Regions from separate parts of the Paenibacillus sp. J22FR5 genome, predicted to be linked through region 1. Evidence: riboswitches for the same ligand, from Rfam matches in the RefSeq annotation. Region 1 holds a riboswitch; each other region holds the start of a gene.

Region 1 (5,155 bases):
CGACCTCACGATCATAGGATTCCACATCCCAATCGACACGCCAACCGTTGGCGTATTTTTTCCAGTAGTCCACGTAATTGTGATCGAGTGCCCAGGACAGCTCAAACCAAATATGGTGCCTGCTGAGCGCTTCTGACCAAGCCTTGACGTCGTCACGCGCGTCGATCGTCACATCATTATGCCCGGAGCCCGGCGTGACACTATCGAACTTAACGAAATCGATTCCCCATGAGGCGATTAGATCAGCGATCGAATCGATATATTTCTGTGCACATGGATTGCTGAAATCGATTTTGTAACCGATATTCCAGTAATCCGCATACTTGTATGGCTTAACAGCGATATCTCCGATTGTGCAGCCTGGCGCTCCAAAAATCGGAAGATTTTGGGTTACCGCATCCGGAGATACACCTGGGATGAGATAGATGCCAATCTTCTGACCATTGGCGTGTACGTAATCGACAAGATTCTGGAATCCGCCCGGATATAGGGTTGTGCTCGGAACAGGCCTTCCGTATTCGTCCATGCTGCCGTTCCATCCTGCGTCGATATTAATACGATCATAGCCGTGCGCCTGCAGCTTCTCATGCATCACATCGGACATTTGCTTGATTTTCGCTTCGGATATCCAATTGCCGGATGGGCCGTCATATACTTGCATACTGTAACTGCTCCAGCCCATATAGGGCTTCTGCGCTAATCCATTATTCGCTGCTTTGACCACGCCTCCGTGCGGAGGGACGTAACCAATCTGCGCGATGACGACGATGGCTAAAAGCAGTCCCAGCCAGATTTTTCTTTGGCGGTGAAATTTGTTCTTCATCTTCCCAATCTCCTTTACCGGTTGTAATGACTTCTTGTTCAATTAACCGAACTCATCTGAAAGAATGTACGGCAATCGGTCTTATCCGTTCACCTCCTTTTCACTCTCGCGCAAGGAATTGCCTGAATGAGATAGCCCATGTATGATGTGCATCACAGGACTGAAAGCGCTTTAGTTTTCACAAGTCCGATTATACAAGAGCGTTTCTTGCCATGAATAGGTACACTTCGGTCCTCAACCGTACGAATGATCAGATTGGAGTCCTATAAACCATCTCTTAATCCTTCGGTGGCGCTTGTGGGAGCAGCATTGCAGCGTTCCGAGCTATCTCGATTGACCGGGTAATCCGGTAGGCTTATTTTGATGATCTAGTGGTTCATGTAGCTCAATAATTTGCCGCATAGTTGGGTACCCTATAGCTAAAAGGAGATGCCAACAGATGGAGCTAGAGGATTCGTTTGATGAAGTATTCGAACTGATGGAATCTGCTTTTCCTGCTACGGAGATCAGGACCTATGAAGGACAACGATCACTGTTATCGCATCCCAACTACAACATTCATGTGAATAGAGACGCTGCTGGGAACATGCTGGTTTTTTTGGCAAGTTGGAACTTTAGTTCGTTTCGATTTGTGGAACATATTGCTGTAAGTGCTGCAATTCGGGGCGGAGGGATAGGTAAACAAATGCTGACGTCCTATATGAGCAGCGATACGACGCCAATTGTGCTTGAAGTAGAGTCACCGAATACGCTAGATGCCAAGCGGAGGATTGAGTTCTATAAGCGCTGCGGTTTTCATTTGAACCTATTCTCCTATGCGCAGCCTCCTCTCAGAGAGGGCCAACAGAAGCTACCTCTATACATCATGAGTTTTCCTAGTCCGTTGACGGAAAAAGAGTTTCAACCATACAAGAACATCATGTTTACAGAGGTGTATAAACAATCTGCAAGTTCAGTTTGAGTAAATAGTGCACAAACAGCTACTCGATATCGAGTAGCTGTTTGTGCGCAACTACATAAAAGGAAACACTTACCATTGCGCAAAAGTTGTCAGACTAAATCGAACTATGCTAGTCTAATATAGACAAAAAATGCCGAATCTCGGAGCATCAAAGCTCCGGTACGGGGGACTTCTTTACTTGGGGTGAATGAATACTCAGTTAGTCTTAGGCTAATTGGGTGCACTAGGGAAAACCTCTTCCCGAACCCGTCAACTAACCTCGGAGGCTTCAAGGAGGCACAACGTTTTGAAACTTTTTACAAAAAGCTTTATTTGTTCATGCGCTCTGCTAGGCGCAGCCATCCCCATGTTTACCGCTCCATCTGCACAAGCATCGACAGTCACCTCTTCAGTAAAGGTTCAGGTTAATGATGAATTGGTGCAATTTCCAGAAGTACAGCCGTTTATTGATACGGAAGGTACACTTCAGGTTCCACTACGGGTGCTGTCTGAGAAATTAGGCTATCAAGTAGGCTGGGCGAAGCAAGGCGATGAAGTCACTGTCACTTTGCAGAACAAGGATCAAGCGATTCAACTGACGACGGACGAAGAGAAAGCTATTGTGAACAGTAAGTCAGTCGAATTAGAGAGCAGTCCGACGTTGCTTAAGGGAAATACATATGTTCCTCTACGTTTTATAACGGAGACGTTTGGATCTGAGATTGCTTGGAATGATGCGAATAAAATCGCCATCGTGGAAGTCGACGGTAAGACCCATAATCCAGCTTGGATTGCGCCCCCCCCAGCACCCCCAGCGCCAAAGGTCGTTCAGCCATCCGTATCAGATCAAATTATTCAAGCTGCGACAGCTTTTCAAGGAACGCCTTATCAATGGGGAGGCACAACACCCAAAGGTTTCGATTGCTCTGGTTTCGTTCGTTATTTATTCGAGGCCAAAGGTATCGAGCTGCCCCGTACCTCCGTGCAAATGTATGATACAGCGGGAGCGAGAGTAACGGATTTGAAGGCAGGAGATCTTGTGTTCTTTGCTTCAAACATCGTCAATCATGTGGGTATTTATATGGGAAATAATCAATTCATTTCCGCGACAACGTCCGGTGGTGTAGCGGTCGATAGCCTCGCGAGCTCCTATTGGGGCTCTAGATATGTAGGCGCAAAACGCGTACTTTAAGGTGAAAACCTAATCAGGTAAAAGCAAGATGTTCAAGAGCATACGTTCGTTATGTCTTTCACTCATGAAAGCGTGGCGGGCTGATGCTCTTTTTTTGTGCGAAATTATGCGATTTTTATCGAATTTTTGAGAATTATCGCCTATAATGAAGAAATGGTTGGAAGAAAGTAGGTGACACGTACGACATGCAAGTCAGTGTCTGGAGAAGCTGGTTTCATAAATTTAAAATGTCAGGTCGGACAGATCGCATGTATCGCGTGGAAACGGGACCTGCTATTCCGGAAGACATTCGGGAAGTGATCGCACAATTTTTTCAAACTTATAATCATTTCAAAGGGGCAAGGCATCTACAGACGGATACCTTTATCAGAGAAGTATTCTACGCGACCAAGCAAGATCCGAAGGATCAGCGCTCCATCGATGAGATGGAATCCTACATTCACAATAGGAATGTGCAGCGTTTGCGACTGAAATCGCATGTGGTTGATGAGTATTTGCGCATCGGCGAGAAGGTGTGCATGATCGGTGTGACGAGGGAGTTTAGTAATAACCATCGGAATCGCGTGCTTTATTTTATCGTGAATGAGGATGGGGCTTGGCGGTTTCATCATATTGTTCGATCCCATCACGGGAAAATTCTCGAGAAGTTCCAGGTGAAGGAACAGGTAGGATTTGTAGTTGGCGATGATAAGGTAGCGCTGCTCTTTCTAACGCATGCAGACTCAGCTGATGCTTCCACTTATATGTTAGGTGATTATGTACACACAGAAGGCTATCTGGAAGTGGAGCAAGAGGTCAGCGGTCAGCTTTACTATCGGGTTGTGAGGATGAATCGGGTTCACTAAAACAAGTTGGGTATACAGATGATCCTTCAGGCAGCGTGAATAGGCTTTGCTCAGTTGAGTAACGCTTATTTGGTGTGCAACGCGTGGGAGCGGGAAGTGGACATGGCTTACCTCCATATGAAAGAATAGAACTCATCAGGTGAAGGGAATTGTGACCATGTCTGAAAGGGAGGCAAAGATGGAGAAAGAACCAATGGAGCTGCACGAGCAGTTTTGGAAAAAGGTGAATGGTGAGCTGTTAGGTCATGAGCTGAAGAAGATTGCGCTCAGCACACAGCTGGAGCCTAAGGGTCTTGCTTTTGTATGTATCGGAACGGATCGCTCAACTGGAGACTCTCTCGGACCGCTTGTTGGAAGCAAACTTGCTGAGTTAGGCTATTCTCATGTGATTGGAACGCTTGCGGCACCTTGTGATGCCAGTAATTTGGCGATACGACTGCAGGAAATTCCACCGAATGTGGTGGTTATCGCGATAGATGCTTGTTTGGGGCAAAAATTGAGTGTGGGCATGTATCAGCTGTCGAACCAGCCTTTGGCGCCGGGCAAATCAGTAGGGAAAGTGCTCCCGCCAATTGGGGATTTCACGATTGCCGCGATCGTGAATGTGGATGGACCTAGACAATATAATGTGCTGCAGACGACCTCGTTATATCATGTGCTTAGGATGGCTGATGAAGTGACGAAGGCAATCCTTTATGCATTTCCTTTGTAGCATAGGGCAGCAGAGATGAGAAAGATCGGAGTGATAAGTGAGCGATGGGACCAGGTGGACCAGGGAGTATGGGAAGGCTTTCCGACCGGAATCGGCCGAAGGCGAAGTTGAAGGATGTATCGGTACGAAGGATTTTGCTTTTGTTCAAAAGGTATTGGGCACAAATCATTGTGATTATCGGCTTGGCACTGCTTGCGGCAGTGATCGGGCTTATTCCGCCTCTCGTTATGAAGGAAATCATAGATACAGCGATTCCACAAGGTCGAGTAAAGCTGCTTTCAGTCATGGCGCTGATGATGATTCTGCTGCCTGTGCTGAGCGGTGTGCTTGGCGTGTGGCAAAATCACCTTAATACCAAAGTAACACAAGGGGTTATTCGAGATTTAGGACAGTCATTATTTCACAATTTGCAACGGCAATCGATGGCTTTCTTCACGGACGCACGGTCGGGGGAGATTGTTCAGCGGATCACGGGCGATGTGCAATCCGTACAGAGTGTGGTTACGTCGATCGTTGTATCTTCGATCACGCAGATCGTGATTGTTTTCACGACGATTGGCATTTTATTTGCGCTAGATTGGAAGTTGGCGATTATTTCGGTGCTCATTCTTCCGCTCTTCGTGCTGCCTGTGAAAAAGGTGTC
Region 2 (5,155 bases), on a different contig from region 1:
CCTCCATACTAAGCGTTTCACCGCGTCGGGAAGGCTCGATCTGAATGCTGTGCAGCAAAGCTTCCAGCTCAGGTTTGTTTTCTTTGGTAAAGAACCGAGCCGCGAGGTTGTTGTACAAGGTTTTACGACGCTGCACGAAGGATGCCTGAACGACAGCGAAGAAGAAGTCCACGTCCGCCACTTCGACTGGCGGCGCTTGACGCACACGCAGTCGGATGACAGCGGAATCGACGTTCGGCTGCGGCACGAAGACGGTGCGAGGCACGATGGTGACGAGCTCCGGCTCGCAGTAGAACTGCACGGCAATGCTAAGGCTGCCGTAATCCTTGGTGCCTGGACGAGCCGCCATGCGGTCGGCCACCTCTTTTTGAATCATCACGACGATATTCTCCAAGGGAAGCTTCTCCTCAAGAAGCTTCATAATGATCGGCGTCGTGATGTAGTAAGGCAAGTTGGCGACAACACTGACGCCTTCCATGCCCTCGAAATGCTGCCGAAACAGCTCCGGCAGGTTCGTCTTCAAGATATCCCCATGAACGACAGTGGCATGGGGGTAGGGTGCCAGCGTCTCGCCCAGAATGGGCAGCAGACGCTGATCGATCTCGACGGCCAGCACGCGGCCAGCGAGCTTGGCCAGCTGCTGTGTGAGCGCGCCGATGCCAGGGCCGATCTCCAGCGCAGCCTTCGTTGGCCCGAGCTCAGCGGCCATGACGATTTTGCTCAATATATTCTGATCAATTAGGAAGTTCTGGCCTAAGCTTTTCTTCAGCACGAGACCGTTTTTCTTAATAATCTGCTTCGTTTTACTTGGTGTTGCCACATCTTCTGCGGTTACAATAACTTCTTGTCCGGATATCGTCATAGAATAGACCTCGTTATCTATAGGTTTTCGTACTCATGATTCAATTCAAATGCTCCAATGCTGCCTCGAATTCCTCTCGGGAAATCTGAAACATCGCGCAGCGCTTATAAAACTGCTTGCCATTGCAATAGCCAATGCCTAACGCATTGCCTACAACGAGCCGGCGAGCCGCCGCATCCGGATGCACGATGAGGCCGGCAGCGATCAGATCTTCCATCGTCAGCTGTGAAACCGCCGCGTCATACTCTGTCCGCAGGCTCTGAAGCGCCTGACGGATCGTCTCTGGCGTCGCGTTCTCGACGCCGATGTCGCCCTTATACGCCGCTTGCTCCTGCGTAATGAAGGCATGCTTGCAGCCAGGCACCTTGGCTGCCACAATCTTGCGAATCCGCTCACCGGCGTGATCTGGATCCGTGAATATAATGACGCCTCTGCGCTGCTGAGCCAGCGCGATCCGCTTGAGTACGGCTTGTCCGATAGCGGAGCCGCCTGTTTCAATCGTGTCCGCCTCCACAGCCCGCCTGATGGCAGCTGTATCGTCCTTGCCTTCCACAACGATCATTTCTTTTATCATTTACGTTTTCCTTCCCCAGTACGCAGAAAAAGAAGAGGGGTCTCCTCTTCTTTCGCGCAGGCATATGCCAAGCTACGTGTATGAGCTAGTGTTCCCGCCAAAACTACCGTTTACACGTTAGTTTTGAGACGGTTTAGTAGGGCCAACCACATACACGGTGTACCCTTGTTTCGTTCCGAATTTATTCGCATAACTGTGATCTTCATAATACACATCGATCATCTGGCCTTTCACGCCGCTGCCAATATCTTCAGCACGACGGAAACCGATACCTTCAATGTACACCCACCATCCGAGTGGAATCACCTTCGGGTCGACCGCAATCGTGCGCCCTTCAGTCACGGTAGTCCCTGTGTAGGTTTTGCCATAGCCAGCAGAACCTTCCGTCTTACCTGTCGATTCCACGTCCGCTGAATAGGCGGTTAGCTTCACATTTTTGAGAATTTGTTTGTAGCCGAAGGTCACACCGTTTTTGGAAACCTCATCGACACTCGGTGAAGAGGAAGAGAGAACAACAACCGGATTTTTCGTGCCTACCGATACTACTTTTTTAACACTTTCTGTTTGTACTTCTTCACCCACAACTGCTTCCGCGACTAAAACACCGTCCTCGAAAGTCTTTTCTTTCTTCTTCACCAGAACGCCTTCTTTACCTTCTTGGACGACTTGCTCTTTCCCTTTAAGTAAAGACGCGTCATTCTTTTTCTCTGTCTCGAATGCGATCGGTTCAGAGACTTCCTCCGTCTCTTTTTTCACACGGACGATTTTGATTTCATCGCCAGTGGTTAGAGCGGCCGTCGGTTCGGGAGTAATGCGATCATTCTCCCCAAGTGCAATATTTAAACGTTGCAATGCACTTTCTACCGTTCTTGCAGTTGTGTAAACAGTGGTGGTCTTTCCATCAGCAGTCAATTGAATTGGTGAGGCATGCTCGATAACAATTTTGTCTCCACCCTTGAGCTTGGTCGTGAGTGAAGCTGAAATTTCATCGTGCTCACCAATCGTTATGGCTTGTTCATCCAGTAGGCGTTGCAGGACCCATTGCTTCGTGTGCACAATAGTTTCTTGTCCATTCACAACCACGGATACGCTCTTGGTAGCCGTTCCGTACAACAACACCAAAAACATGAAAGTCATTGCGATTGAGATTATAGCTAGGCTTAAAATCAAACGCAAGTTTTCATGCTTCCATCGCAATGCGAAGGACATGCTGGATGATCGTTTTACATGGGTCTCGCTAATTGAGATACTGCCCACTTCTTCGGTCCTCCTTCAAAGCCTCGCCGCCAGGTTACAGCATGATTAAATTTGACGCGACTAAGGTTTTTAGTTTAACTTAACATGCTCGCCATCATCAGCATTCTTGCGTAGCCGAATCTGGTCGTCCCCCCCTTTTACCTATTCATCATCCTATGAATTCCGGGTCATTTTATGTCATCTGATCTGTGTAAAACCCTGTATGAGGACAAAAAGCCAGCAAGAAGAGGACTCTTCTCGCTGGCTTAGTTTGCATAGTGAAATACAAATAGCACGCACGACAATCGTTACCTCTCTTACGCTTACGAGGTTAGCTGACGGATTCGGACGTGAGAGTCGCCCTACGTAGACGCAAACTGCTTGTTTGACGTCCATGATTCACCCCTGTTACTCAATCTGCTTACTTAACCGCATTTGAATGCAAATTAAGCTTGCAGTGGTTCCCCCGTTTCCACATTTGGAACTCAGCGAATGGAAAATTGGCAAATTGGATATTAAGTTATTATGAAAAGTATATTACGCTGTTAATCTCAACCTGTAAAGGGATTAACACCCGTTAAAAAGGGCTAAATCACTTAAATTTCGATTATTTTCCATATATAACCCACTTATATCTACATGTGTCTATGTTTAACGTACGTATACTCGTTTTTTTGATATATAATGGCCAAAACTAGGCTAAAAATGCAAATTTGTTTATAATGATTCTGGAAGTATTCGATCAATAAATACCAATAATTTGCTATTTAGGGAGGCAATTGAGATGGGTCCCATCTTACAAGTAAACGCTTTATTCGGGGGATACTTACCCAACAAACCCGTTCTCCATGACCTTACCTTCTCGATCCGTCAAGGTGAAATGATGGGGTTAATTGGACTCAATGGGGCAGGAAAAAGTACCACTATCAAAAATATATTAGGGCTCCTACAACCGCAAAAAGGATCCATTCGCATTAACGGCTTAACTTTAGCAGAAAGTCCTTTACCCTACCGTGCGACATACGCCTATGTACCTGAAAGTCCGGAGTTATACGAAGAGCTTACCATTCGTGAACACCTTGAGTTAACAGCCATGGCATATGGCATTTCCAAGGAGGACTTCGAAGCCCGATCCCAGTCCCTGTTAGAGCAGTTTCAAATGAAAGACAAGCTGAATAGCTTCGCAAGTCATTTATCCAAAGGGATGAAACAAAAAGTGATGATCATGAATGCCTTCTTGATCGAGCCCTCTTTATATATCATTGATGAGCCATTTCTCGGACTCGATCCGTTAGCCATACGTTCCTTGCTCGAATTAATGGTCAACATGAAGCAAAGAGGCGCATCATTCCTCATTTCCTCTCACATTTTGTCTACGATTGAAAAATATTGCGATAACTTTGTCGTCCTCCATAAAGGTCACATGGTTGCCCAGGGAGATTTAGTCGAATTACGCGCACAAACAGCGCTTCCTCAGGCGTCATTAGACGACATTTTCTATAGGTTAGTTCAAGGAGAACTGCGATGACCCCTCCAATGGAAAATATACGCGCATTTAACACACATGCATTATGGAAGCAGCGATTTCAACATTATATGAAGGAATCCATGGGCTATTGGCAGTATGCCGCTCGAAGTAATTTTATCGGCTTCTTGTTGTTTCTTGTCATCGTTTCTTCCTATTATTATGCAAAAACATTACAGCGTCTTCCGACAGATTATCCCTACTTATGGATCGTCCTGCTCTTGCTCGTTCCACTTCTCACCTCAAGTCCCATTCGGACCCTGACTCGGAGTGCCGATCGGATGTTTCTATTGCGGATCGAGAATGAAATGGGTGCTTATTTTCGAAGCAGCTTTCTGTACAGCTTGTCACTTCAAGGCGTTTGGTTATTTCTCGCTTGGATCACACTACGACCGCTTTATAAGCATTGTCTAGGCACCAATGCGCAGCCATTTCTGCTAATATTTGCTCTATTACTTCTATTAAAAGTAGCGAACCTATTCGCTAGTTGGCAGGAAGGAAAATTTGCCGCTGAACGAACAAGATTCCTATCCGTTTGTTTTCGATGGATGGCATCCATTACCCTAATTACAATCCTATTTAACTACAGTGTCTTATGGGCTAGTCTAGCTGCATTAGTTCTTGTATTCGTTTGGCTGATTACGTTTCGATACGCAGCTAAATATGTGATCGGATGGGATTATCTGATTGCCAAAGAGAAGCAGCAGCAGGCTAGACTCTACGCCTTCTTTAACTGGTTCGTCGATGTACCGCAGCTGCCAACACGAATAGCCCGCCGAGGTTGGATCAGCGGACTCACACGATTTGTTCCTTTTCGACAAGATTCAGCGTTTCTCTATTTATATATGAAGACATTGCTGCGAACCGAGCTGTTCGCCATTGTTCTCCGACTGACTGTGATTGGCGTATTAGCCATTGCCGTTTCAGACTCGGTTACTGCGCGAAGCGTAATTCTACT
Region 3 (5,155 bases), on a different contig from region 1:
GGGCATAGGCGTTCGTCTAAATTCGGGCATTCGGGCACAATATGGTACAATATGAAGAACTATTTCAATGATGTTAGGGGACTATTTAGCATGGCGAGGAATCAACGGTTACATACAGATGCAGATTTTCAAGAGGTCATCGATCGACATGGCGTTGTTCGTATCTTTAAAGATGACCATATCGTCGATTCCAATGCGGTCGTTCTGCGATTCAGTGATACGACGGTCGTCGTACAAACGCGTGTCAGCGATTTGACCTACTATGACCGGGCAGCTTGTGAGTTTTTTGAGATGAAAAAAAGGTAAAAAAAATAGCTCCCACCCTACTCTTCCTGGTAAGAAGCTAATTGTACGAAACGGAAGCCCGCCTGCCGCAATTGAGGAATCGCTTTGATGACGCCCTCAGCGGTATCCTTCTCGGGATGATTCATGTGCGCGATGACGATGGAACCGCTCGGTGCCTTCGTTAGCGCATGGAACACCTGCTCCGTGTTATAGGTCGCTCCTGCATCACCTAGCACCGAATAGCCCGCTAATTCGAAGCCAAGATCATGGGCAACAGATACGGCGACATCATCATAAAAAGCAGTACCCGAGCGGAAAAATGTTGGTCTTTTTCCCGTCAGCTTCTCGATCAGATCCGCATTGTCATTCATTTCATGAATGGCTTCTTTGACGTTCTTGGTGCCAGCAATACCATAGGCCAGCTTGCCGGTCACGGACAAAGGGCGGTGCTCAGTTCCATGGTTTTCGATCTCGAACAGTGGATTCGCAGCCAGCGCAGCAAAAGTTACTGGATTTGCAGCTATCCATCTCCCGTTTATAAATAACGTTGCTGGAATGTGCTCCTGAATCAAATACTGAATCAGCTTCTCATCGTAGCCGCTGCCCTCTTCCCCGCCGCAGGCATCAAAGGTGAGAGCGATCACTTTCTCATTCGTATGCAGCTTTGTTTTCACACCAAGAACACGCTCTCCCCATTTCGTTGGTACGACGGAGGCATATCGTTGGATCAGTGATTTTTCCAGAGCAGCGAAGGCCGGCATGGCATTAACATCTGCTTTTTCATTTACTGGACGATCTAATGAAGGAGGAGATGATGTCGTCGTTGCTGGCGATTCTGCAGGTGTGCTAACTGGTTTTGTTATCGATGTACTCACAGGTGTAATCGTAGATGGTGCAGGCGTGGTTATTGGTGTAACAGTTGCAGTTGCTAATGAAGATGCGACCGCCGTTTCTACGACCTCTCCACTCTGTTCCGCCTTACAGCCTGCAAGCACCACCGTCGCACTCAAAAAGAAAAGGAGGCACATCGTGCGCCCCCTCATTTGTGTTTCCGCCAGTCTAATTTGCTTTTCTCAAGTTGATAGGCAAAATCATTCTCTAAACGCTTCTCTTCCGCTTTACGAGCAGCCTCTACCCTGGCTCTCTCTGCGTCCTTCTTCGCTTGCTCTTCCGCTTTCATCGCGTCAGCCTGCGCTTTGAGTCCTTCCAAAATTTCCGGACGCAACAGATCCTTAAGTAGCGCTGGTTTATCTTGCACGCTAGCAGGTGCTGGCGTCATTTTTGCTTTCTTTTTCACCATAATGGGGTCACCTCGTCAACATGTTCTCCCTATTATTGTACACGTCTATTGATGTAAATGATACGGTACCGTGGCAACAACGATATCCTTATCGGCTTGAAGCTTCGAGCGAATACGTGCCGCTGACTGATTATGGAGCAGACGGTGCCACCATTTTTTCGGCATGAACTGAGGCAGAATGACCATGATGGATTGCTTCTCAGATACATGCGTGTCAATCCGTTCAATGAATTCCACAAGCGGCTTCAGGATCGTTCTGTAACGTGATTTGAATACAACCAGTCGAACGCCTGGATCCCAGATCTGCCACTTCTCCTGCATCGCTTCCTCATCTTCATCGGAGAAGGAGACATAGAAGGCGATAACATTAGGTGAAAGTGACTTCGCGTAGTTCAGTGTGTGCTCTACAGCCCGATGAATCCCGGCCACAGGTACGATAATGACGGGTTCTTTGGTACATACACGGTCTTGCGTGATATCAATACGAAGCTGTTTGGCTACGTCATCGTAATGGTGACTGATTTTCGTTATTAACCAGAGTAGAATCGGTGTCACAATAATGACGATCCAAGCACCTTCGCTAAATTTGGTGATACAGAAAACAATTAGAACTGCAAGGGAGACAATGCCGCCTAGGCCGTTAATGATCAATTTGCCGATCCAGCCGGCTACACGTTCTTTCAACCATTTGCGAACCAAACCGCTCTGAGCCAATGTAAAAGATAGAAATACGCCAATCGCATAAAGTGGAATGAGTGCATCGGTCTTCCCTTTAAAACCAATCAAAAGCAGACTGGCCAATACGCCTAATGTAATGATGCCATAATGGTAGGAAAGACGGTCCCCGCGGTAAGAGAACATACGCGGGAAGTTTTTGTCTTGAGCCATGATCGACGCCAAGATGGGGAAGCCATTAAAGCTTGTATTGGCAGCAAGCACCAGAATAAGCATCGTCGCGATTTGAGTGGCATAGTACATCGCTCCACGGCCAAAAGCTTGCTCCGTCACCATCGATAGCACCGATGTATGCCCGTTAGGATCTGGGGCAATCCCATAGCCTAAGGCGATCAATGTTACACCACCGAACACGATGGCCAAAAGGACACCTAAAGAGAGAAGCGTACGTTTTGCATTTTTCACAGAAGGTGTTCGGAAATGCGGTACGGCATCGGAAATGGCTTCGATACCCGTTACAGCTGAACAACCGGATGAAAACGCCTTGAGAAGTACGAATAATGTTAATGAGTTCGTCGCTGAGCTAGGTACAAATTCTATAGCGTGCGTATTAAGTGAGCCCGTCATTAAATCGAAGACGCCCTTACCGACTAACAAAAGGATACAAAGGATGAAAAAGTAAGTTGGTATCGCGAATACGGTTCCAGATTCGGAAGTACCGCGTAAATTAAGCCAGACCATAATCCAAACCAGTAAAATAGTAAGTGGAACAATATAAGGTACGGCAGAAGGAAAGGCCGACGTAATGGCCTGCACACCCGCAGAGATCGAAACGGCCACGGTTAAGGTATAATCGATCAGCAATGAGACACCTGTAAGTCGTCCCCAAACCATCCCCAGATTCTCTTTCGTAACCATATAAGCGCCGCCGCCCATTGGGTAGGCTTCAATAACCTGTCTATAGCTCAACACGAGCAATAGAATCAACGCGATGATCGAAACCGCAATCGGCAGGGAGAACGCAAATGCAGCAATCCCAACGGTTGCGAGCTCTAGCAGAATTTGCTCCGTTCCATAGGCTACCGAGGATAGCGCATCGGAAGATAGAATAGGAAGGGCTTTCCAAACCTGCATTCTCTCCGACTCAAGCTCACTGGACTTTAGCGGCTTACCAAACACAATTTTTTTCAATGAATCACTTGTCATTTCGTGGTCGTTCCTCCAATTAAGGCTAATCTCAATTTCAACTTACACCTAAAAATTGACGCAAAAAAACACAAGGATTGACCTTGTGTTTGTAGACACATGTTCTCCTTTCTCACGATCGCTTACGAGGTTAGCTGCCGGGTTCGGGCCGCGAGAAATCTGCCCTAAAAGGTACTTGGTATCAGCACCATTATTCACCCCATGAAACTCGTGGTTCCCCCGCTTTTCTTAACAGAAAATTAAGCGAAATATTCAACTGTTCTAGTACGTGTTGAATACTACTCTCTTCTACGGACATAGTAAAGGAGAGAAAAAACGTAAAAAGCCCTTTTCCACCACCCGAATCCCCCAATAATTCGCTTACATTCAACTGATTCATTGATTATCTTCCATTCTCGTAGTGGTTCGAGGTATTTTGGGGAAATTGAAGAGTTGCATTCTTCAATCGTTGGTTAACTACTCAAACAATTCATTAGATGAAGGGAAATTTCATTCAGAACATCTCATTGAGGGCGGTGTAGTTCACCCAATCCGCGCGTGTTCCACCCATTTTATCAAAAAACTGCTGTGCCCGATGATTATCCGGCGCCGTAATCCAAGACATGTAAGCATAACCGTTTTCCTTGGAATAGCTCTGACACTGGCGGAATAGCTCTTCTTCCACTGCGGTCCCCCGAAATGGCTCAAGCAGGAAAAGGTCGTTCATGATCGTAATGGGATTAGCCTTCATCGTACTCCACGCAAAATACAGGGTCGCAAAGCCGATGAGTTCTCCCTCATTTTCGGCTACAAACTGAATACCGCCTTGTTTCTCAAGTAAGTTGCTAATCAGGCAGTGAATATTGGCTGTCTCTGGCCTAGGCTTCTTATAAAAGCCTACAATATAGGCATCCATAAGCTCTGTCAATGCCTCTAAATCTTTCATTTCTACGTTTCTTATCACATGTGACATTGTATTACACCTCGCTCTTTATGTATAATAATACATATTTAAGAATAAATATTCAATCTACAAATTATTTTAACAAAGGCCAATTCATTGACATACCCTACTCGCCATGCTAAACTGTAACGAAATATATTATAGTTATAGATCGGAAGGTGTACCCCATGTCAACCTCATCAACTGCTTCACCCCAAGGAACACCGTACGTTGAAGCAGAGATGCCTAGCCGTTTAAGAGAGACCCCTGTCTCCTGGTTGCTCTGTTTTACCATTGTACTTGTGATCATGAACACGATGATGTTCAATCTGGCCTTGCCCAAAATTTCAGTCCAATTCGAACTCAGCCCATCGACGGCATCGTGGATTGTCACTGGGTACTCTATTATTTTCGCCATTTCTTCGATCACGTACAGCCGCTTGTCCGACTTCGTGCCGATTCGCAGGCTCTATGTGGTTGCTCTGCTTTCGCTCGGCGGCGCCTCCCTCATCGGGCTGTTCACGAACAGCTTTGGGACGTTACTCCTAACTAGGCTGATTCAGGCCTCAGGCGCAGGTGCAATCCCATCGCTCGGCATCGTACTCGTAACACGCTACATTCCGTTGTCTCGCAGAGGCAGAGCCATGTCGCTCATTCTGTCCGCTGCTTCACTAGGTTTAGGGCTCGGTCCCGTTGCTGGCGGATCCATCGTTCAGTATTTGGGATGGCATTTCCTGTTCGTCATTACAGGCGTTACACTCCTGCTC
Region 4 (5,155 bases), on a different contig from region 1:
CGCAATTGGATTCACCATTTTCCACGAAGCAATTTCTCGTTCGAATTCACAACCCCATTTGCGCCTGCGGGCGCCTATTCTACAGGCGATCAATTCTAGAAACCAAATCGTCTAATGTTCCATTTATTTTATGGACCTCAGGTAACTGATAAAATGTACTCGTTGTTTCAATATCATTAAAATCTTCATTTGCAGAATATAAACATATAGTCTTCCTAGCCCCTAAAGCAAGTCCCAGCTCGACATGGCTTCCTTTTCCTGCTGGCAGCATGATGATGAATACTTCTGCATTCAAAACAGCTTCTTTCTCCATTTGACCGATCTCCGCGAGCTCCTGAAGGGTAGTATTGCCTGAGTGAACCGTCCAGTCGTATGTTTGAATCATTCTAATTTGCGTATAAATCCTGTTTTCAAACCTTTGCTAAATCCGCTCTTCTCATAAAAACTATGTATCTCTTCACGCTTTGACCCTGTCATGAGCATGACCTTATAACAGGTATGGTCCATAGCAATTTCAATTGCTTTATCCAAAGCCATTCTGGCATATCCATTTTTTCTATATTGTTCATGCGTTACCACATTCTCTATAAGTCCATAAAGTCTTGCATTTCTAGTCAAATTTTTAATAATCGTCAACACGACTGAAGATACAATCACGCCATTTTTCTCTACAACAATAATTTTCATATATTTGTCGTTCATGATCTCATGCCATAAGTCTTCAAGTTTATTATCAAAAATGAGATCAGGATCATGTTCATGTAAGTGCTTGTACAATTTTAAGAGTTCACTTAATTCATCATGGTGAATCAAACGAGCATCAACTTTATTCATATTGGCTCCTCCTTCTATTTAAGTCTTTCAGCAACTATCTTTAATTGTGCATTTCGATAATTCAAAAAACGCAGCATATAGTTTCTCAAGACAACTCTTTCTACGATCCATCCTATCCAACCAAGTGGAGCCTCAAAATATAAAGTATCCTTCATTAAAGTTTTATTTCCTAAATCAATGAATTCATGTTCGTGTCTCATACTTTTGAAAGTACCCTGTATCATCTCATCAACAAACTGATAGGGTCGAACGTAATTCGATATGAGTGAAGAGTGTCTTTGTCTAATGAAGAAGTGCCTCGCCTCAAAAGTAACCGTTTCCCCTCCACTTATCATACCTGTAGTTGTTCCGGCAATCGCTCTTTCCTTTGTGTGAGGCCATACAGTCTGAGTATGTATATCAATATTCCTTGCAAAATCAAAACAAATTTCAATCGTTGCTTCAATTTCAATTTCTGTGGAAACCTTAATCATGGGGTGCACCTCTTGGTTGAACTATTTTATTACGTTGTTGTTATAATTCTAATAGGATTAGGGCCATTTCCAAACTAACAATTTAATAAATAACGTTCCTAATTATGAATTCAATAAATCACAAAAAATCCCTGCTTTGTTTATTTAAACGCAAAAAGCCAGCAACACTAGGTTGCTGGTACTAGATTACGATATTTTCAAAAAAATTAATAACTAATAAACTCCTGAACCCACTCACCGTTATAATAGGCAACGCCAATCTGCGTGAAATTGGGACTTAAAATATTTTGACGGTGACCTGAACTGTTCATCCACGCGGTCATGACGGCTTCAGGCGTTTGTTGACCCTTAGCAATGTTTTCACCCGCGTAGGAATAACTAATTCCATATGAGCGCATCATATCAAATGGAGAACCGTAGGTTGGCGATGTATGATCGAAATAACCGTTATTGTACATATCCTTCGCTTTATCCAAAGCCATTGCTGTAAGTGCGCTGTTGCTGGTTAAAGGTTTCAGTCCAGCTTTTGTTCGTTCTTGGTTAACTAAGCTAACTACTTGGCTTGCAAAAGCTGATTGCGATGGCGCAGTCGTAACCGGTGTTTGGGTAACCGAGTTAGAGCTCGTGCTGCTTGGAATGTTAAGTTTCATGCCCGACCAAATCACGTTCGGATTAGCAACTTGAGGGTTTGCCTTGATAAGCGAAGATAGACTGACGCCATATTTCTTCGAGATCAACCACATGGTATCATTACCTGCTACCGTATAAGTACCCGTCGCAGCAAATGCCGCATTCGTCCCCATAAGGATGCTCAAACCAAGTGCACCAGTAACCATAAGCTTTTTGTAACGTTTCAAAATAAACCTCTCCTTTTTGCGGCCTGCGAGGTTAGCTGTCGGATTCGGATCAAAGAGTAATCACCCGGCCGCGAAAAAGCGGCTTCACCCCAGAGATTGGGTCCCCCGTGCTTCACACGAAGCTTCGGCCTTCTAAGTTGTTTGATCCAATACGGATCTTAAAGATTGTATCATGCGAAATCAGTGAAAACATGACTCAAAATTTTCCAGCTCATTCTTGAAAGCGCAAACAATAAAAGTCAATTTGGTATTGACTACTTAAGCCCTCAATTCTTCGCTATCTGGATAAGAAAAGAAACAATTTCATCAAGCATCGCAACAATACGATCGAGAACGAGTCAACTGGAGAAATACGAACCTGGTTTGATTATGAATTAGCACAAATGGAATGAGAAAGTTGAAGCTCCTATCCCCCATTACCCGGTACCACAAACGTAAAAGATTGCCCAATCTTTGTATCTTTACAACCATCCAGTTTATAAGCAACACCACGCTCCACTTTCTCTGAAATTATACCAGTGCAAACGGTTTTTATAATATTTTTCGCACCAAATTTATCCTCTGAATTATCATAGGTATAAGAGATCTTACCTTTTTTGTAATCCAGCTCATAATAAATCGGATCCCCTTCAATGGTCAGTTGTGCTATCCGAATCTGACTATCTACATGCCCTTCCACGTCCTTCATGAACTGGGTGAACCGGTCTAAATTACTTATTTGTCCATGAATATTGATGACATCTCCTTGTTTTGTAGCTTGGTCAACGCTAAACTTCTCATCTGAGCATGAGCTAAGTAGAATTGCACCAATAAGCAATACGAAACCTTGATTCAACAATCTCATTTCTAATCCCCCTAGTTATTCGGACTCACTTCAATAGCTTTCACAAACCTAGTGCTATCGCGATAATCATCTTTCGGCCAATAATGGATGGAAAATCCAGAGATCGCTATGGTCGCGCTGCCCCGCGAGCCTTGTGGTGAGAATACATTCTCTGCCTCTGGGGAACGAAAAATGATCGCGTCTCCTGTTCTGGTTCCACCAGATTTGATTCTTGGTATCTTCGTCTCGGAATCCGTGTCGAGCGTAAACATGATACCGTCAAAAAATTCACTGCCTTCAGGCACGTTATCATACGTACCACTTATCGTTATTTCTCTCGTATCAAATTCGACAATTGCATAAAACAATTCCCCGTTCTCGTTTGTTTTGCTATCGATGGAAGTAATTTGCCATCCTGCCACGAGATCCCCTACTTTGGCAGTCCTAGGATCAAAATCATTGCTCCTAGCAACGTTGATGTCAGGAGTTGGGCGAAGTGTTTCTATTTTATTCCGAAAACGTTGGATCATGGTCACAGCCTCTGCTCTTGTTAAACGATCTTCGGGCATGAAACCGTTATAATTCATCTCCGTTTTTCCATTCGACACACCTAACTGCATCATATATTCAATCGATTGGTACATGTTGTCATAGCTTTTACCTGCTGCATTGGCAAGTAATAACGTCGCCGTCCCTCTGTTCACATATACAGGCTCTTGGTAGCCTTCTATCGTCTTCTGCGATATTAATGTCCAATTGTTCTTCAATCCATAATTGACATAAGGTGTTGACCAATCACCACCTATACCAGGTGGTTCTACATCTGCTGGCTGAAAAGCACGAACAAGCATCGCGATAAACTCTAATTGCTCAACAGGCCGGTCAGGCCCAAATGTCCCGTCCGGAAATCCTTCCGCCACCTTATTGTCATAGGCCCATTGCACAGCCCCGGCGCCCCAGAAAGAAGCTTTGACATCTCGGAATGGACCGTCTTTGGCTTCTACTGGTAAGACGAAAATCGATATTAAACTAGCAGCGCACGCGAGTGTCATTATGTATTTTTTTCCAACGATCATGTCCATCACTCCAGTTCAACATTTTCCAAGTGTACGACGTAATTTCCATCTACATGTTTGACGCAACTGACACTGGAAATGTTTTATGTAAACTAACATTTATTTGAAATCGTTACTGGTCGTTAGGTTCCATTCTAGAAATCAATGAAAACATGGTATACTAATGCTAGTTCATCAAGTAATTCGCATTACGTTTGCAAGGAGTGGTTAGACAAGTTGGAAAAAGAATTAAGAATTGCATTAGGCACGCACAATCAAGCGAAACGAGCTGCAGTTGTCCGCGCTGCTGGGGTAGAACCGATCTGTCACTCCGTCCCTTCTGGTGTGTCCGATCAGCCTTTAACGGAAGATGAAACCATAATCGGTGCAATCAATCGCGCGAAACATGTACTTGAAGAAGTGCCAGATGCAGACATTGGACTTGGTCTTGAAGGCGGACTTACCTATGATCATGTGCACACGAATCAGTGGTATCTCTTCTCCGTTTGTGCCGCTTGGAATGGTACGCAGATTTATGTCGGCAAAGGACTTTATTTCCCGATACCGAATGACATTGGAGAGAAATTAAAGCAAGGCGGAACCGAGCTGCGTCATATTATTGATGATCTGAGCAGCACTGTCGGGAGTAATCACAAAGAAGGCGCATATGGTTTATTTACCGATGGGCGAATTACACGGAGTGACGTTTTTCGGGATGCGGTCATTGCAGCGCTGACGCCATTTAAGTCGTCTTTTTATAAGTAGAATAATGGCTATGAAATAGACAAAGAGGGCTCCCTGCAGTAGATATTTCAACTGTGGCGTGCCCTCTAATTGGTTTTGAACAAGCGATATCGCTAATTTCCCTCATTCATTATGGTTTTCTGGCCTGCCAAACGTACTTATGCTCTTTGTAACCCAATTCTCCTACCAATCTTCCTTGCGAAGCAATTTCGCTAAATAGTTCTTCTAACTCTTGCTTATGCTCAGCTTTAGTGAAATCCGGACTCCCCGGCCCGTCCGATAAAAAGATAGCGAATTCTTCCCTCGTCGGGAAGTAGGTAACAGCCTGTTGAAACTCTTCGATTACGATGTCTTGGAAGCCATTTCTCA

Evidence for each region. Region 1 has a riboswitch for cyclic di-AMP ahead of AC58P7_RS20185 (C40 family peptidase). Riboswitches for the same ligand answer to the same signal wherever they lie in the genome.
Region 2: it holds a riboswitch for cyclic di-AMP, as region 1 does, so the genes downstream of both, AC58P7_RS28310 (resuscitation-promoting factor) here and AC58P7_RS20185 (C40 family peptidase) in region 1, are expected to answer to the same signal.
Region 3: it holds a riboswitch for cyclic di-AMP, as region 1 does, so the genes downstream of both, AC58P7_RS15915 (APC family permease) here and AC58P7_RS20185 (C40 family peptidase) in region 1, are expected to answer to the same signal.
Region 4: it holds a riboswitch for cyclic di-AMP, as region 1 does, so the genes downstream of both, safA (SafA/ExsA family spore coat assembly protein) here and AC58P7_RS20185 (C40 family peptidase) in region 1, are expected to answer to the same signal.

The regions. Positions count from the first base shown of each region.
Region 1 covers NZ_JCAUAN010000016.1:130,892-136,046, reverse strand. The annotation lists gene AC58P7_RS20195 (X2-like carbohydrate binding domain-containing protein) at 1-823, opposite strand, end outside; gene AC58P7_RS20190 (GNAT family N-acetyltransferase) at 1,263-1,784, shown strand; cyclic di-AMP (ydaO/yuaA leader) riboswitch at 1,906-2,067, shown strand; gene AC58P7_RS20185 (C40 family peptidase) at 2,071-2,955, shown strand; gene AC58P7_RS20180 (hypothetical protein) at 3,141-3,800, shown strand; gene yyaC (spore protease YyaC) at 3,979-4,512, shown strand; gene AC58P7_RS20170 (ABC transporter ATP-binding protein) at 4,581-5,155, shown strand, end outside.
Region 2 covers NZ_JCAUAN010000034.1:49,662-54,816, forward strand. The annotation lists gene rsmA (16S rRNA (adenine(1518)-N(6)/adenine(1519)-N(6))-dimethyltransferase RsmA) at 1-862, opposite strand, end outside; gene rnmV (ribonuclease M5) at 903-1,436, opposite strand; gene AC58P7_RS28310 (resuscitation-promoting factor) at 1,554-2,693, opposite strand; cyclic di-AMP (ydaO/yuaA leader) riboswitch at 2,978-3,173, opposite strand; gene AC58P7_RS28315 (ABC transporter ATP-binding protein) at 3,457-4,200, shown strand; gene AC58P7_RS28320 (ABC transporter permease) at 4,197-5,155, shown strand, end outside.
Region 3 covers NZ_JCAUAN010000010.1:185,996-191,150, reverse strand. The annotation lists gene AC58P7_RS15930 (hypothetical protein) at 91-306, shown strand; gene AC58P7_RS15925 (polysaccharide deacetylase family protein) at 324-1,295, opposite strand; gene AC58P7_RS15920 (YqkE family protein) at 1,325-1,585, opposite strand; gene AC58P7_RS15915 (APC family permease) at 1,631-3,466, opposite strand; cyclic di-AMP (ydaO/yuaA leader) riboswitch at 3,571-3,722, opposite strand; gene AC58P7_RS15910 (GNAT family N-acetyltransferase) at 3,960-4,418, opposite strand; gene AC58P7_RS15905 (MFS transporter) at 4,577-5,155, shown strand, end outside.
Region 4 covers NZ_JCAUAN010000015.1:1,631-6,785, reverse strand. The annotation lists gene AC58P7_RS18900 (hypothetical protein) at 80-313, opposite strand; gene AC58P7_RS18895 (GNAT family N-acetyltransferase) at 382-834, opposite strand; gene AC58P7_RS18890 (SRPBCC family protein) at 849-1,307, opposite strand; gene safA (SafA/ExsA family spore coat assembly protein) at 1,514-2,164, opposite strand; cyclic di-AMP (ydaO/yuaA leader) riboswitch at 2,170-2,304, opposite strand; gene AC58P7_RS18880 (DUF4362 domain-containing protein) at 2,571-3,008, opposite strand; gene AC58P7_RS18875 (S-layer homology domain-containing protein) at 3,020-4,063, opposite strand; gene AC58P7_RS18870 (inosine/xanthosine triphosphatase) at 4,280-4,807, shown strand; gene AC58P7_RS18865 (class I SAM-dependent methyltransferase) at 4,917-5,155, opposite strand, start outside.